DNA from 2 places in the Nesiotobacter zosterae genome. Region 2 is predicted to be linked to the other one. Evidence: riboswitches for the same ligand, from Rfam matches in the RefSeq annotation. Region 2 holds a riboswitch; the other holds the start of a gene.
What was found. A riboswitch is a leader RNA that binds a small molecule or an ion and turns the genes downstream of it on or off. The one in region 2 is predicted to bind S-adenosylmethionine.
Positions count from the first base shown of each region.

Region 1: it holds a riboswitch for S-adenosylmethionine, as region 2 does, so the genes downstream of both, Q3Y58_RS05230 (hypothetical protein) here and Q3Y58_RS15500 (O-succinylhomoserine sulfhydrylase) in region 2, are expected to answer to the same signal.

Region 1 is NZ_JAWXVZ010000003.1:113,313-119,668, reverse strand. Features, by position in the region: gene Q3Y58_RS05250 (hypothetical protein) at 1-105, opposite strand, end outside; gene msrA (peptide-methionine (S)-S-oxide reductase MsrA) at 266-880, shown strand; gene Q3Y58_RS05240 (LysR family transcriptional regulator) at 873-1,775, opposite strand; gene Q3Y58_RS05235 (NADP-dependent oxidoreductase) at 1,873-2,874, shown strand; SAM-I-IV-variant riboswitch at 3,240-3,365, shown strand; gene Q3Y58_RS05230 (hypothetical protein) at 3,412-3,783, shown strand; gene Q3Y58_RS05225 (acyl-CoA thioesterase) at 3,825-4,250, opposite strand; gene Q3Y58_RS05220 (globin family protein) at 4,303-4,734, opposite strand; gene Q3Y58_RS05215 (Crp/Fnr family transcriptional regulator) at 4,824-5,513, opposite strand; gene Q3Y58_RS05210 (ChbG/HpnK family deacetylase) at 5,785-6,356, opposite strand, start outside.
Region 2 is NZ_JAWXVZ010000010.1:133,481-139,836, forward strand. Features, by position in the region: gene Q3Y58_RS15495 (glyoxalase superfamily protein) at 1-220, opposite strand, end outside; gene Q3Y58_RS15500 (O-succinylhomoserine sulfhydrylase) at 500-1,690, opposite strand; SAM riboswitch at 1,788-1,866, opposite strand; gene Q3Y58_RS15505 (2'-deoxycytidine 5'-triphosphate deaminase) at 2,062-3,159, shown strand; gene Q3Y58_RS15510 (IMPACT family protein) at 3,177-3,725, shown strand; gene Q3Y58_RS15515 (hypothetical protein) at 3,917-4,297, shown strand; gene ggt (gamma-glutamyltransferase) at 4,372-5,967, opposite strand; gene Q3Y58_RS15525 (GlcG/HbpS family heme-binding protein) at 6,094-6,356, shown strand, end outside.

The sequences.
Region 1 (6,356 bases), on a different contig from region 2:
GGTGCCGAAGCCAATGTTGTTTACATTGATGATCTGGAGGCTTGCATTGTTTTGCACTGGCATCCCATCACTCTCCTTCTTCTCGCGAGATGAAAAATCTCGCATCAGGACGTCTCACAGTATGGGCGTTGACGTTTCTCGCCCGAAGTTGTGAGAACCTCGGCCCAGTTGCGAGCGTCACCCATTTGTGAACCGAGGTGTTTAGGCGGTCGTACCCCCAGCGAGTAGTATCCAGTCCATCTTCATCAAGTAATGGGAGCTTGCCTTGAACCTTCGCCGCGCTGTCACTCTTTCCTTGATCTCCGCATCTTTTTTTGCCGCCTCGCCAGCAAGCGCCGCGCCGCAAACAGCCATTTTTGCAGGCGGGTGTTTCTGGTGTGTTGAATCAGACTTTGACAAGCTGCCGGGCGTTTTGGACACGACGTCGGGTTACATCGGTGGCTCCGTGCAGAACCCAACCTACCAGCAGGTTACCGCGGGTGGGACAGGGCACCGGGAGGCGGTGCGGATCACCTACGACTCGGAAAGGGTGAGCTACGACACACTGTTGGACGTGTTCTGGCACAGCGTTGACCCGACAGATGCAGGAGGGCAGTTCTGTGACCGTGGCTTCAGCTATTCCACTGCCATCTACGCCACAAGCGCAGAACAATTGCGCGCAGCGCAAGCTTCCAAGCAGGCCCTTAACGCCTCCGGCAAAGCAGAGGGGCAAATCGTAACCCCGATTGAACGCGCCGCGATGTTTTATCCCGCAGAGGACTATCATCAGGACTACTACAAAAAGAGCCCGATAAAGTACAAATTTTACCGCTTTCGCTGTGGACGTGACCAGCGTGTCAACCAGCTTTGGGGTGACGAGGCCTACAAACACATCAACTAGGCTTGGTGTGCGCGGCCTCCCCTTTCAGGAAATCCAGAAAGGCCCGGATTTTGGGCGGCATGAACCGCCGTTCCTGATAAACTGCGTAAACCGCGCTGTTGTCACTCTCGTAAGGTGAAAATCGGTAGGATGTGAGAAGCGGGACAAGGCGGCCCGACGCCACATCCTCCGACACCATCCACGTTGGCAGCGCGGAAATGCCGCCCGCATTTCTGACGACCTGATGAATGGAGGCTGGCGTGTTCAGCTCGATGCGCTGCGGTAGAACCAAATCCATGTCCTTTTGACCAAGCACGCGGAAGTTCGACCACCTGGGGTAGGCAAGCCAGACGCCATGGAGCTTTGCCAAATCAGCCAGCGTTTGTGGCGTCCCGTGCCGCTCCAAATAGTCCGGCGACGCCACCAAAAGAAACTCATTTTCCAAAATTCGCAGTGCGATCAAGCCACTGTCGGTAAGAGCGCCAATGCGAATGGCAAGATCAACCCCTTCTGAACTCAGGTCTATGACGCGATCGTCAAACTGAAGCGCTAGCTGCACATGGGGAAAGGCCTCCATGAATTTCGGCAGGCGCGCGGCAAGCCAATATTCGCCAAAAGCACGTGTGCAGCTGATGGTCAGTTCACCTGTTGGCGCGGTTTGCAGCCCGTTGACCGCTTCTCTTGCACGCCTCTCCTCCTCCAAGATCCTCTTGGCAAATGGCAGGAACAAGCCACCTGCCTCAGTCAACGTGATGCGTTTGCGTGATCGGTTGAAAAAGCGCGCACCCAGCTCCTCTTCCAGTGCCGTGACATGACGCGTCACCGACGACACTTGCATGTTCAACGCTGTGGCCGTTGCCGAGAAGCTGCCAAGCTCTGCGGTCTTGATGAAACAGAGTAACCGGGTAGATTTCACTTTTGCACTTTCTGCAAATTTAGCTTTCCAAATCGACTATAGAGGTAACTTTTTGCAAATGGCAATGTGTATGCAGATACACCTATAGGAGGCATAGATGCAAAACCAACGCATTCTCTTGGCGGCACGCCCAATTGGCGACATCAAGCCAACGGACTTTGAAGCTCGCACCGAAACGCTGGAGGCGCTGGAAGAGGGCAAGGCCCGCATTCGTGTTGTTTACCTCTCTCTTGATCCGGCAATGCGCGGCTGGATGAGTGCGGATGAAAACAGCTATGTGCCGCCAATTCCGCTTGGAAGCACCATGCGCGGCATTGCCACTGGCATCGTGGCGCAGAGCAAGACCGACAAGCTGAAGGAAGGCGACTGGGTTTCAGGCTTTCTGGGGTGGACACAGTATGCTGATGTAGCACCGGAGGAAGTGAACGTGCTTCCACAGGCCGTTCCAATGGATGCCTATATGGGCGTTTTGGGGCTCGCGGGTGCCACAGCCTACTGTGGCTATAAGGAGATTCTGGAGCCTCAGGCGGGCCAGACCCTATGCGTTACCGGGGCGGCCGGCTCGGTAGGCTCTCTGGTGGGACAGATGGCAAAAGCCGACGGCCTGAAGGTTATCGGCATTGCAGGCAGCGAAGAGAAGTGTAAATGGCTGACGGACGAGCTCGGCTTTGATGCGGCGCTGAACTACAAGACCGACAACCTGATGAAGGGCATTCACGACTTTGCCCCAGACGGTCTGGACATCCATTTTGAAAACGTCGGCGGCGCTCCGTTTCAGGCGGCGCTCTACAACATGAAGGCCCACGGCAAGATCGCGCTTTGTGGATTGATTTCGACCTACAATTCCACAGAGGCACCTTCTGGTCCTGAGTTAAGCGCCATGATCAAGAAAAGGCTTACCATGAAAGGCTTTGTGATGACTGATCACTGGCATCGCTTTGGGGAAATCCTGGGTAAAGTCGGTGAGTATCTCGGGAAAGGCCAGTTGAAATACCGCCTTGATGTGGTTGAAGGTCTGGAGAACGCCCCAACTGCCATCAACAAACTATTTGACGGCAGCAACAAGGGAAAGCTCACCATAAAGGTTAGCGAGCTGTAAGGCTTGGCCGAGTAAGAACGATCCAGGCGGTCCTGCAGGACCGCCTTTTTGTTTGCCTGCGACTTAGCTCTCCATAGGGGCGGCAGCTCTATCCGGCGCCCGCATTCGCGCTGTCTGGTACCGTCTTGCCGCAAAGGCCCGATTGCAGTGCGCAACGCGTATCTATGAAGAACTCTTGGGGAAGAACCACAAAACCTGCGGAGAGAGGCGGCTTCAACCGGCCAATGCCCCTAAGTTGCCCAGTTTTAACGAGACTCTGACGTTTGGCTGCTAAAGTCGCCTGAGATGGCACTGACGCTATACACAGACCATAGAAAACCGCCGACGCGAGGTCTTGATTTATTCAAGTTCCAGTGGCATACCGAATGCATCATCAAGAGAAGGGCTGGCGCCCTCGCCAACCTGCCTTACCGGGCAAGGTGGTTTCCGCAATCGGGATGCGGCTGAAACTTGAAGGCAACTTCGAGAGATCGGCAACAAAGCGGTACTGAAATGGAATTTGCGCCAGTCCTCCTCGGGAAACCGATGGAGGATTATTTGTTAGATCTTACAGGACAGCCCCACTCCCAGTGGCAAACTCGCATTCACGACCATGTGCCGTCTGCACTGCGTGAAGCGGTGGCGCATCTTCGCGGTGAGTTCACAGCCGCCTATTTGCTCGATTGCCTTGTGCTGCACAAGGGCATCGTGAGCCGCCTTCCCAAACCAGCCGAGAACGATGCAATCCCTCTCCTGTCAGCAGAGGAACGCGCTGAGCGCTATGGCACCTTGGTCAATCTGTGGAGCAAGGGATGCTCGACAGTGATCGATGAGGGATTGTTCGCGGAGACAGTGCTGCGCCGACCGCGTGAGTATGACGCCCTGCGAAGCAAATTTCGTCGCAAGCCACTCAGCCTGCCCGCCCTCTAAGCGCGCAGGCTCTTCCGTTTTAAGCCCAACCGCCGTTCAAACTAGTCCGGAAAGGCTTTGCGCTGTTCTTCGCTGATCTCGCGCGGACGTCCCTCGTCATCCACTGCCACAAAGGTGAACTTGGCGCGTGTCACGCGTTCGCGATGGCCAAAGCGGTGGCGCAAGGCCCAGGCTTCGATGTTCAGCTCCATTGAGCTACGGCCTACCTTGGTCACCTCAGTGTAGACACATAAAACGTCACCAACCTTTACTGGCCGGATGAAGGTCATGCTGTCGATGGCAACTGTAACAACGCGGCCCTGTGCAAACTGTCCTGCACAAATACCCCCGGCAATATCCATCTGAGACACAACCCAGCCGCCGAAAATGTCGCCGGAGGCATTTGTGTCTGCTGGCATTGCCATCGTGCGCGTGGTCAACTCGCCCACCGGCAGCTCGACCTCTGCTTGTTTAGCAGCATCTGTCATTCGATCAGTATTCCTCTCATTCCAGCAGCGTTGGTCTGGATGATACCGACCGTTAAGCTGCCATCGTCCGTGGAGTACCGAACATAGCTTGACTGAGGCTATCTGCAACAGTGTCGGCAACCTTGACCACAGCCGCTTGAGCCGGCAGGGGAATGGTCTTTGCGCATGCCGCGCGGAACAAAGCCTTGTATTGGTCCAGATCATCCTGTTGGAACAAATGCGCCTTGTTTGAAAACAGATATGCGGGCCGGCCAGTGTAGCTCTGGCAGCGTAAAAGCGCCGTCTTCCAGAACTGGGTCATCCGATAGACATGGTCTGACCAGTCGCCACCAGATACCTCAGCAAGTCTTTCCTTTAGGGAAGAGTGATCTTCCAAAAGCTCTACCAGAGAAGAAACCAGAGCGTTGACGTGTTCATGCTCCAAAGAAGCGTGAACCGGGCTACGTTCCGCCAACGGGCGGATGTCGTAGAGTTCAGTGTGCATAGCGATTACTCACTTTGATTTTGTTTATAGCAACAACAGGTACTACTATAGTACTATTATTGTGCGCTGCGTCATAGCAGTTTCACTTATCAAAGTTTGGCTTGTGCCCGTAACACACCTAGTTTTTCCAGAGCATAGTAACCAGAGAGCCTGCTTATTGTGCCTTCTCTCTTCCAGCTGTTCAAAACTCGGGAAACGTTTTCGCGAGCGCCGCCTGCCATATTCGCGATTTCTGCCTGGCTAAGCTTATAATGTATAAGGATTCTGTCATCGCCAAGATCCTTGCCGAAGGTTTCGGCAAGCTGCAACAAGGTCTGCGCCACCCGACCGGTCAGCGGCAGAAATGAGCGCGCTGCCAGCGCATCATTTGAGTTCCGGAGGCGACCTGCGACAATTGATAGCATATGTCGATAAACGACCGGATTGTCGTCCGCGAACCGATAGAAGGCATTTTTCGAGATAAATCCAAGGCGGCAGTTTTTCAGCGCCGTGACCGTCGCGGAGCGTGGACGATCATCAAGAAGGGCGACCTCACCGACCACACTGCCCGGACCCAGAACCGCAAGCAACTGCTCACTGCCGTCAACAGACAGTACCGACACTTTGACCGTACCCTCAATAAGTGCGTAACACCCGTTGCCAGGATCCCCTGCCTCAAACAGCACGGTGCCTGACTTGACGTTCATCGGCTGCACAATCTTTGAGAGCTCTTCGGAGAAAGCGTCTGGTAGAACAGAAAGATCAGGCTCCTGTTTCAGAAGCTCTATGAATTCTTGCATGTCACACTGTGTCCTATGTCGCCCTGCAAAAGGACTACCGTCAACTGCGAAGAACGCGAGAATTGCCCAAGTCTACGATTGCCTGTCGGTTATACCCAAACATGTGGCGAAATTTGGTAGATTGCACATCTGTGACGGCTGTCACTGCATCAGCCGGATATTGTTTATTTCAGCTATGCTAGTCAACCCAAGCCGTCTGTTTTTTGTCTGGCTTCGCTTCACAAACACATGAATGCCGCAGAGCAACCAGCCCCTATGATGAATACCCCAATCAAAACAAGAAGATATCTTTTTCGTTGAGCAAGTAAGGAAACTCTTCGCTGCTTAGAAAGCGCAGTTGGCGCTCGCGGGCATTTTCATCTTTGATTGCTTTCTTGTCGCCCTTGTTCTCGGAGTAAGCCGGCTGACAAAAAACCATTGAGTGGTCAAAGGGAACGTCCAGCCCATGCCAGAAAAACTCGCGCAGATCGGTTTCATCTCCGTCAACTGGCACAGTTGGGCCAGAGAAAATGGTCTCCAGCCCGGCTTTCTTGGCGCCCCGATGGAAACGTGAATTCTTGTCATGATCCCCTGCTGGCCCCACCAGAGCGGGCTTTGGCGCTTTCATCAAAGATGCAACGTTGAGCACACGCTGCGCAACGGCGCTGAAGGCCATCAAATCCTGATCAAGTGCGATGAATGCGGGCGCACGGAGGTAGATTTGTTGAAACAGCTCAATTTGGGCAGCGATCTCTGCTTCCAAGATCTCATCGGGCAACAGATTTAATGGTGCCCGCATATAGTACCAGAGTTTTGAGGGGAACTGAGCGCCGAAGGCACTTTCTCCCATCAGCGTGAGAGGAG
Region 2 (6,356 bases):
ACCGGCCCGAGACACGGTCACCAATGGAAAGATGAAGTTGTGGTCTGTTGGAAAGGCGTGCGGCGGCCACATTCCAGTTGCGAAAACCAAGCTCCTTTGCAACGTGCTCCAAGGCTTCGGAATGGGTGATCACCTTCCCAATCAGTGCAAGGTTAGCGCGCACTTCACGGGCTCGTTTCTTGGCAGTGCTCAAGGTTGGAACAGACAGAGCTGCGGGCATGAAAGCATCCTTTCATTGTCATCAGCATTACTCTGCGGGTGCCCACATTACCGCAGACCGCTGAAAACTAGGGATCTGCTTGTTATGCCGTGATGACAGAGAGCTTCACCATAAGCCCATTGGCTCGTGAGCGGCAGGCCTCTCAACCTTGTCCACCGTGATAGGGACAACGGACAAGCCTGTCAACCAACAGCGCCGCACTGGTGCTTTCACGCCAACCTGTTGCGCATGAACAAGAAGGGCGCCTGAGCGCCCTTGAGTTCCCTGGCGTAGGACGGATCAAACCTGCGCCAATGCCTGTTCTACATCCGCCAGCAAATCATCCGTGTCTTCAATGCCTATGGAGAGACGCAGGGTCTTGTCAGAAATACCCAGCTCAAGTCGCGCTTCTTCCGCCACACTCTGGTGGGTGGTGGTTGCCGGATGTGTGATCAGGCTCTTGGCATCGCCCAGGTTGTTGGAAAGCTGCACGATGTTCAGCGCGTTGGAGAACTTGAAAGCCGCTTCCTTGCCGCCAGCAAGATCAAACGCCAACATGGTCGAACCACCCCGCATCTGCTTCTTGGCGATCTCCGCCTGAGGATGATCGTCACGGCCAGGATAGACAAGGCGAGAAACAGCGTCATGCTCAGCCAGCAGATTGGCGACCTTGCCTGCAGTATAGGTTTGGCGCTCAACGCGAAGAGGCAGCGTTTCAAGCCCCTTCAGCAGCACCCAGGCATTGAACGGGCTCATGGCCGGGCCAGTGTGCTTATAAGGATCATGGAATTCTTCGGTGATCCACTTCTCATCAGAAAGCACCACACCCCCGAGGCAGCGTCCCTGCCCATCGATGTGCTTGGTGGCGGAATATATCACCACATCAGCGCCCAGCGCCAGAGGCGATTGCCAAATGGCAGTTGCAAACACATTGTCGACGATCAGACGCGCACCGGCGTTGTGCATGAGATCTGCAACGGCCTGAATATCAATCACATCCAACGTCGGGTTGGTTGGACTTTCCATGAAGGCGACTTTGGTGTTCGGGCGCAGAGCTGCCTTCCATTGCTCAAAATCAGTCCCGTCAATAAGGGTCGATTCGACCCCGAAACGAGGCAGCAACTGCTCGATGATGTATCGGCAAGACCCAAACAGGGCCTTCGGTGCAATCACGTGATCGCCCGCCCTCACTGAAGCCATCAGGGCAGAATGCACAGCTGCCATACCGGAGGCGGTCGCCCGCGCAGCCTCTGCGCCCTCGATCTCGCACATGCGCTTTTCAAACATGGAGACGGTGGGGTTTGCATAGCGAGAATAGATGTAGCCCGGCTCCTCGCCCAGAAAACGAGCCTCTGCCGCTTCAGCACTGCCATACACAAAGCCCTGTGTCAGATACATGGCTTCAGACGTTTCACCAAAACTGGATCGCGTGGTCCCTCCATGCACGAGTTTGGTGGCTGGCTTCCAAGTGTCTTTGTTGTCTGTGCTCATTATGCGTCCTTGCCATCATCGGTTTTCGAGAACTGCCCTGCTCATAGAGTGGCCCGTTTCTGAAAACAAAAAACCCCGGCCGAAATAGCCAGGGTCTTGCTACAAGAACCCGGCCCTTTAGCAACTTATTTTACGTGGCAGCAAGCCGGCCGGCCCAAATCACCACAAAACAGGCCTTTTGATTAGGCCAAAGACAAGGGTGCGTCAAACAAATTTGTGGCCCTGCTTTCTTGAAGTATCCTCAAAACCAGATCACAGAAGCCTTGGCCTGTGCCTCATTGTCCTGTAATCACGGAAGTCACTTGAGAAAACACGAGCTGCGCTTTACTGCAGTTGAGCAGACAGCAAATCAGATCATGGGACCTACCGGTATGGGTGGAATTCTTCCTGCGAAAACAATCGCCAACATGTTTGCAACCGGGGCCATTTCGGCGCCGCGCAAACCAGATGAAGACCAGATCCAGCCTGCGAGCCTGGACCTCCGGCTGGGAGCCAAGGCGTGGCGCGTTCGTGCCTCTTTCCTCCCGGGTCCCGGTGCCCTTGTGGAAGACAAGCTGCAAAACCTCATTTTGCATGAAATTGATCTGACCAAAGGCGCCGTGCTGGAAACCGGGTGCGTTTACATCGTAAAGCTTCAGGAAGCCCTGAAGCTGCCTGAGGGCCTGTCCGCCACCACAAATCCAAAGAGCTCCACGGGCCGCATTGATGTGTTCACCCGTGTCATTGCCGATGAAGGCCGCGCCTTTGACAGTGTCCGCGAAGGCTACTCCGGCCCGCTTTACGCAGAAATTTCCCCGCGCACTTTCCCTGTCCTCGTGCGTGAAGGCACCCGCCTCTCACAGATCCGCTTCAGAAATGGAGATGCCCTGATCTCAGATGAAGAGCTTCTCAAGGTGCATGAAGAGCACACACTGGTGTCGGGCGGAGACGATCTGATCGGCGGCGGCGTGCAGCTCTCAATCGACTTGAAGGGCACGGGCAAGGATAGCCTCATCGGATACCGCGCCAAACGCCATACTGGCGTCATCGACGTGGACAAGAAAGAAGCGCAAACCCCGGAGGAGTTCTGGGAGCCGATTTATAACCGCGGCGATGCCTCGCTAATCTTGGACCCCAACGAGTTTTACATTCTGGTGTCGCAGGAAGCCGTTCACGTGCCGCCCATGTACGCCGCCGAAATGGTACCCTTTGATCCGCTGGTGGGTGAATTTCGCGTGCACTACGCTGGCTTCTTTGATCCGGGCTTTGGTCACTCGACAGTCGGAGGTTCCGGCTCCCGTGCTGTTCTCGAAGTACGCTCTCATGAAGTGCCCTTTATCGTGGAGCATGGTCAGACAGTCGGACGTCTCGTTTACGAAACCATGCAGGAACGGCCTGAAACCCTCTATGGCGAGGGGATTGGCTCCAACTACCAGGGCCAGGCCCTCAAGCTGTCCAAGCACTTTAAAAAGCCTCAGAAGCAGAACTAGACAACTCACGGAAACGCATGCCGCTCTATACGGTCACTCGGGAATTTCAGGCTGAGCTGGAAGAGAAGAAGTCTCGCTTCCTCGCTTTTCTGGTTCCCTATGACCGCTTCGAAACCCGCCTCTCCGAACTGCGCGATCAACACCGCAAAGCCAACCATCATGTCACCGCGTTCCGGCGCATGCTGGATGAGGGGCGTATTGATGAAGGGGCAAAGGATGATGGCGAGCCCGCCGGAACATCCGGCATGCCTATGCTCAAGACCATGATCGGCGCCAGGCTCATCAACTGCGGCATTATCGTAGTGCGATATTTCGGCGGCACAAAGCTGGGCACAGGCGGTTTGGCACGGGCGTATTCCGGCGCTGCAAACGCGGCCATAAACTGTGCCGAATTGGAACAATGGTTCCCGATCAAGACAAAGAAGGTCTCCGTTTCCTTTGCCGACACCTCTGAGCTTGAACGCCGTATCTCCCTGCTATCCTTGAGAGTTTTGGACCGCACTTTCACAGAGGACGGTGCCACACTGCTCATCGAGGGGCCAGAAGAGACCCTCGCCCAGCTCTAAGCACAGCCCTCAAGATCTCAGAGCCTGCTTATTCACCCCAAACCAGTCTTGGGCAACAAGTCGGGACTGTCGCCCTGTTGGTCGCCGTGAAATCGTTAAGCAAAGATTAACGCTTGGCACAGGGCTTGCGAAGCATACACCGCAAGGCCACGGCCTGCCCCAAATTGGGACAGCGCCTGCGGGGAGGATGTATGCGAGTAACCCGACTGACTGCCAGTACTGAGTATCATGCGGACCGTGCCACGGTGCGCAGAGGCCCGACCCTACGCGCGGCACACCAACACCGTGCAACCCATGTCCCAAATCGTCCTCATCGCTCAGGCCGTGCGCTTGTCCCGGTTGATGGCACGCCATCTGACGGCGCCACAGCTCAGGAAGACAACCTTGGCCAGATTGTCTCGTACCGCAGCAACGCACCCTTTGTAGCGCACCTGATTGCCGTGAGAGACAAGGATCCGCAAACCCGTGAGAAACGGCGCGCCGATCCGCAGACCTCAAGCATGAGCTATAAGGCAACGTTTAAATCGACCCGACGATTTGGCTGCGGCCGCATCCTCACGCACTCAGCTTGAACCCGAAAATCCCCTTGGCACACTTCGGTCGGACGCCTCGGGGACACGCTTCGGGGATTTTCTTTTGCGCCGCCTCAATAGCCCAGCGCGCAGCCGTCTTTACGCGGGTCAGACCCGCCAACAAGGCCGCCATTGACACGGTCAAACAAAATGGCCTGTCCACCCCCGATGGCGGCGGTTGTCCGTTCCACTTCGTGCCCCCGTGCGTGCAGGCTGGCTATTGTCGCCTCAGGTACATGCATTTCCGCAATCAGCGAGAGGTTGCGCTCATTCAAAAACAGCCGGGGGCAATCAAGGGCAGCTTGAACGTCCATGCCGTAGTCCAACATGTTTGAAAGGACGTGCGCATGACCGCAAGGTTGATAGCCGCCGCCCATCACCCCGAAAGAAAGAAACGCTTTGCCGTCCCTCATCGCCATCGCCGGAATGATGGTGTGCAATGGCCGCTTGCCTCCCGAGAGCTCATTGTCATGCCCCGCTTCCAGTGAGAAACAAGAGCCCCGGTTTTGAAGCAAGACACCGGAATTTGGCGCAGTAATGCCGGATCCGAAGCCATTGTAGAGGGAGTTGATAAGCGACACCGCCATGCCATCGGCATCGACCACACTCAGATAAACCGTATCGGAACTTGGGCAGAGGATCTGTTCAGTCTGCCGCGGCAGCGCAGCATCCATGCGGATCATGCCTGCAAGACGGTCAATGTAGTTCTCTTGGAGAAACTCACTCGCTGAAAAACGCATGGATTCCGGATCGGCCAAAAACCGGTCTCTCCCGGCATAGGCCAGCTTGGCTGCTTCCATCTGCAAGTGGAACCGATCGCCACCCAGCGGATCAAGCCCCTCCTGATCGAAGCGCTTCAGGATTTCCAGCATGACAAGCGCAATGATGCCCTGCCCGTTCGGCGGCAGCTCCGCTACCGTCACACCGCGATAGTCCGTTGTGATCGGCGTCAGATCATCAGCTTCCATCGCAGAAAAGTCATCAAGGGTGAGATAGCTTCCCTTTGCCCGCAACGTGGTCACCATATCCTCGGCAATTGCGCCCTCGTAGAAAGCCGAGGAACCGCTCTCCGCAACTGCCCGCAACGTCTCTGCTAACGCAGGCAGGCGCATCACTTCACCGGTGTGCGGTGCTCTCCCGTCTTTCAGGTAGAACCGCGTCGATCCGGCATCCTTACGCAACAGATCTACCTTTTGCTGCCAGTCTGCTGCCACGCGCGGCGCAACCGCAAAGCCCTTGTCGGCATACTCGATGGCACGGCCAAACACTTTGGCTAAGCCAAAACGGCCATGGTCTTTGAGCAACTTTTCCCAGCCGCGAATGGCACCAGGTACGGTGACGGAGTGAACGGAGTCAGCGGCGATCTCTGTTTCCCCTGCATCGCGCAGCTTCTGAGCAGAGACGTCTTGGGCGGCCCTACCGGAGGCGTTCATGCCATGCAGACGGCCATCAGGCGTCGCCACCAGGCTGAAGCAGTCACCGCCAATGCCCGTCATGTGCGGCTCAACAACGGCAAGCACGGCGATGGCCGCAACGGCAGCATCTGCTGCGTTTCCCCCGTCTCTCAAAATTTCGAGGGCCGCTTGAGTTGCCAACGGATGTGACGTGGCCGCCATGGCATTGGGCGCATACACCGGCGAACGCCCGGGTGCCTGAAAATCTCTGAACATGAATTATCCCCCACTATACCGAGCATTTTTCGGCATCAGTGTTTTTCGAAAACAAACACTAATCGAAAATACGTAGAGATGCTAAGCCAGATCAGAACACAAAACAAATCAGCCATGAGGATGGAAATGCCTGTTTTAAATCTTGCCACCGCGCGCAACATCATCGCGACCGCCTATCAGAAGAGCGGCGAGGAAGGCTTCAAACCCCTGACAATCGCGGTGCTGGACGAAGGTGGGCACCTGATTGCAGTGGAGCGGCAAGATGGCTCTTCCTTCATGCGCCCGCAAATTGCCATCGGAAAGGCGTATGGCGCGGTCGCTTTAGGAGAAGGCTCCCGCTGGCTCAACGAAAACGCTCAAACGCGGCCGCACTTCGTCCAGGCGCTTAA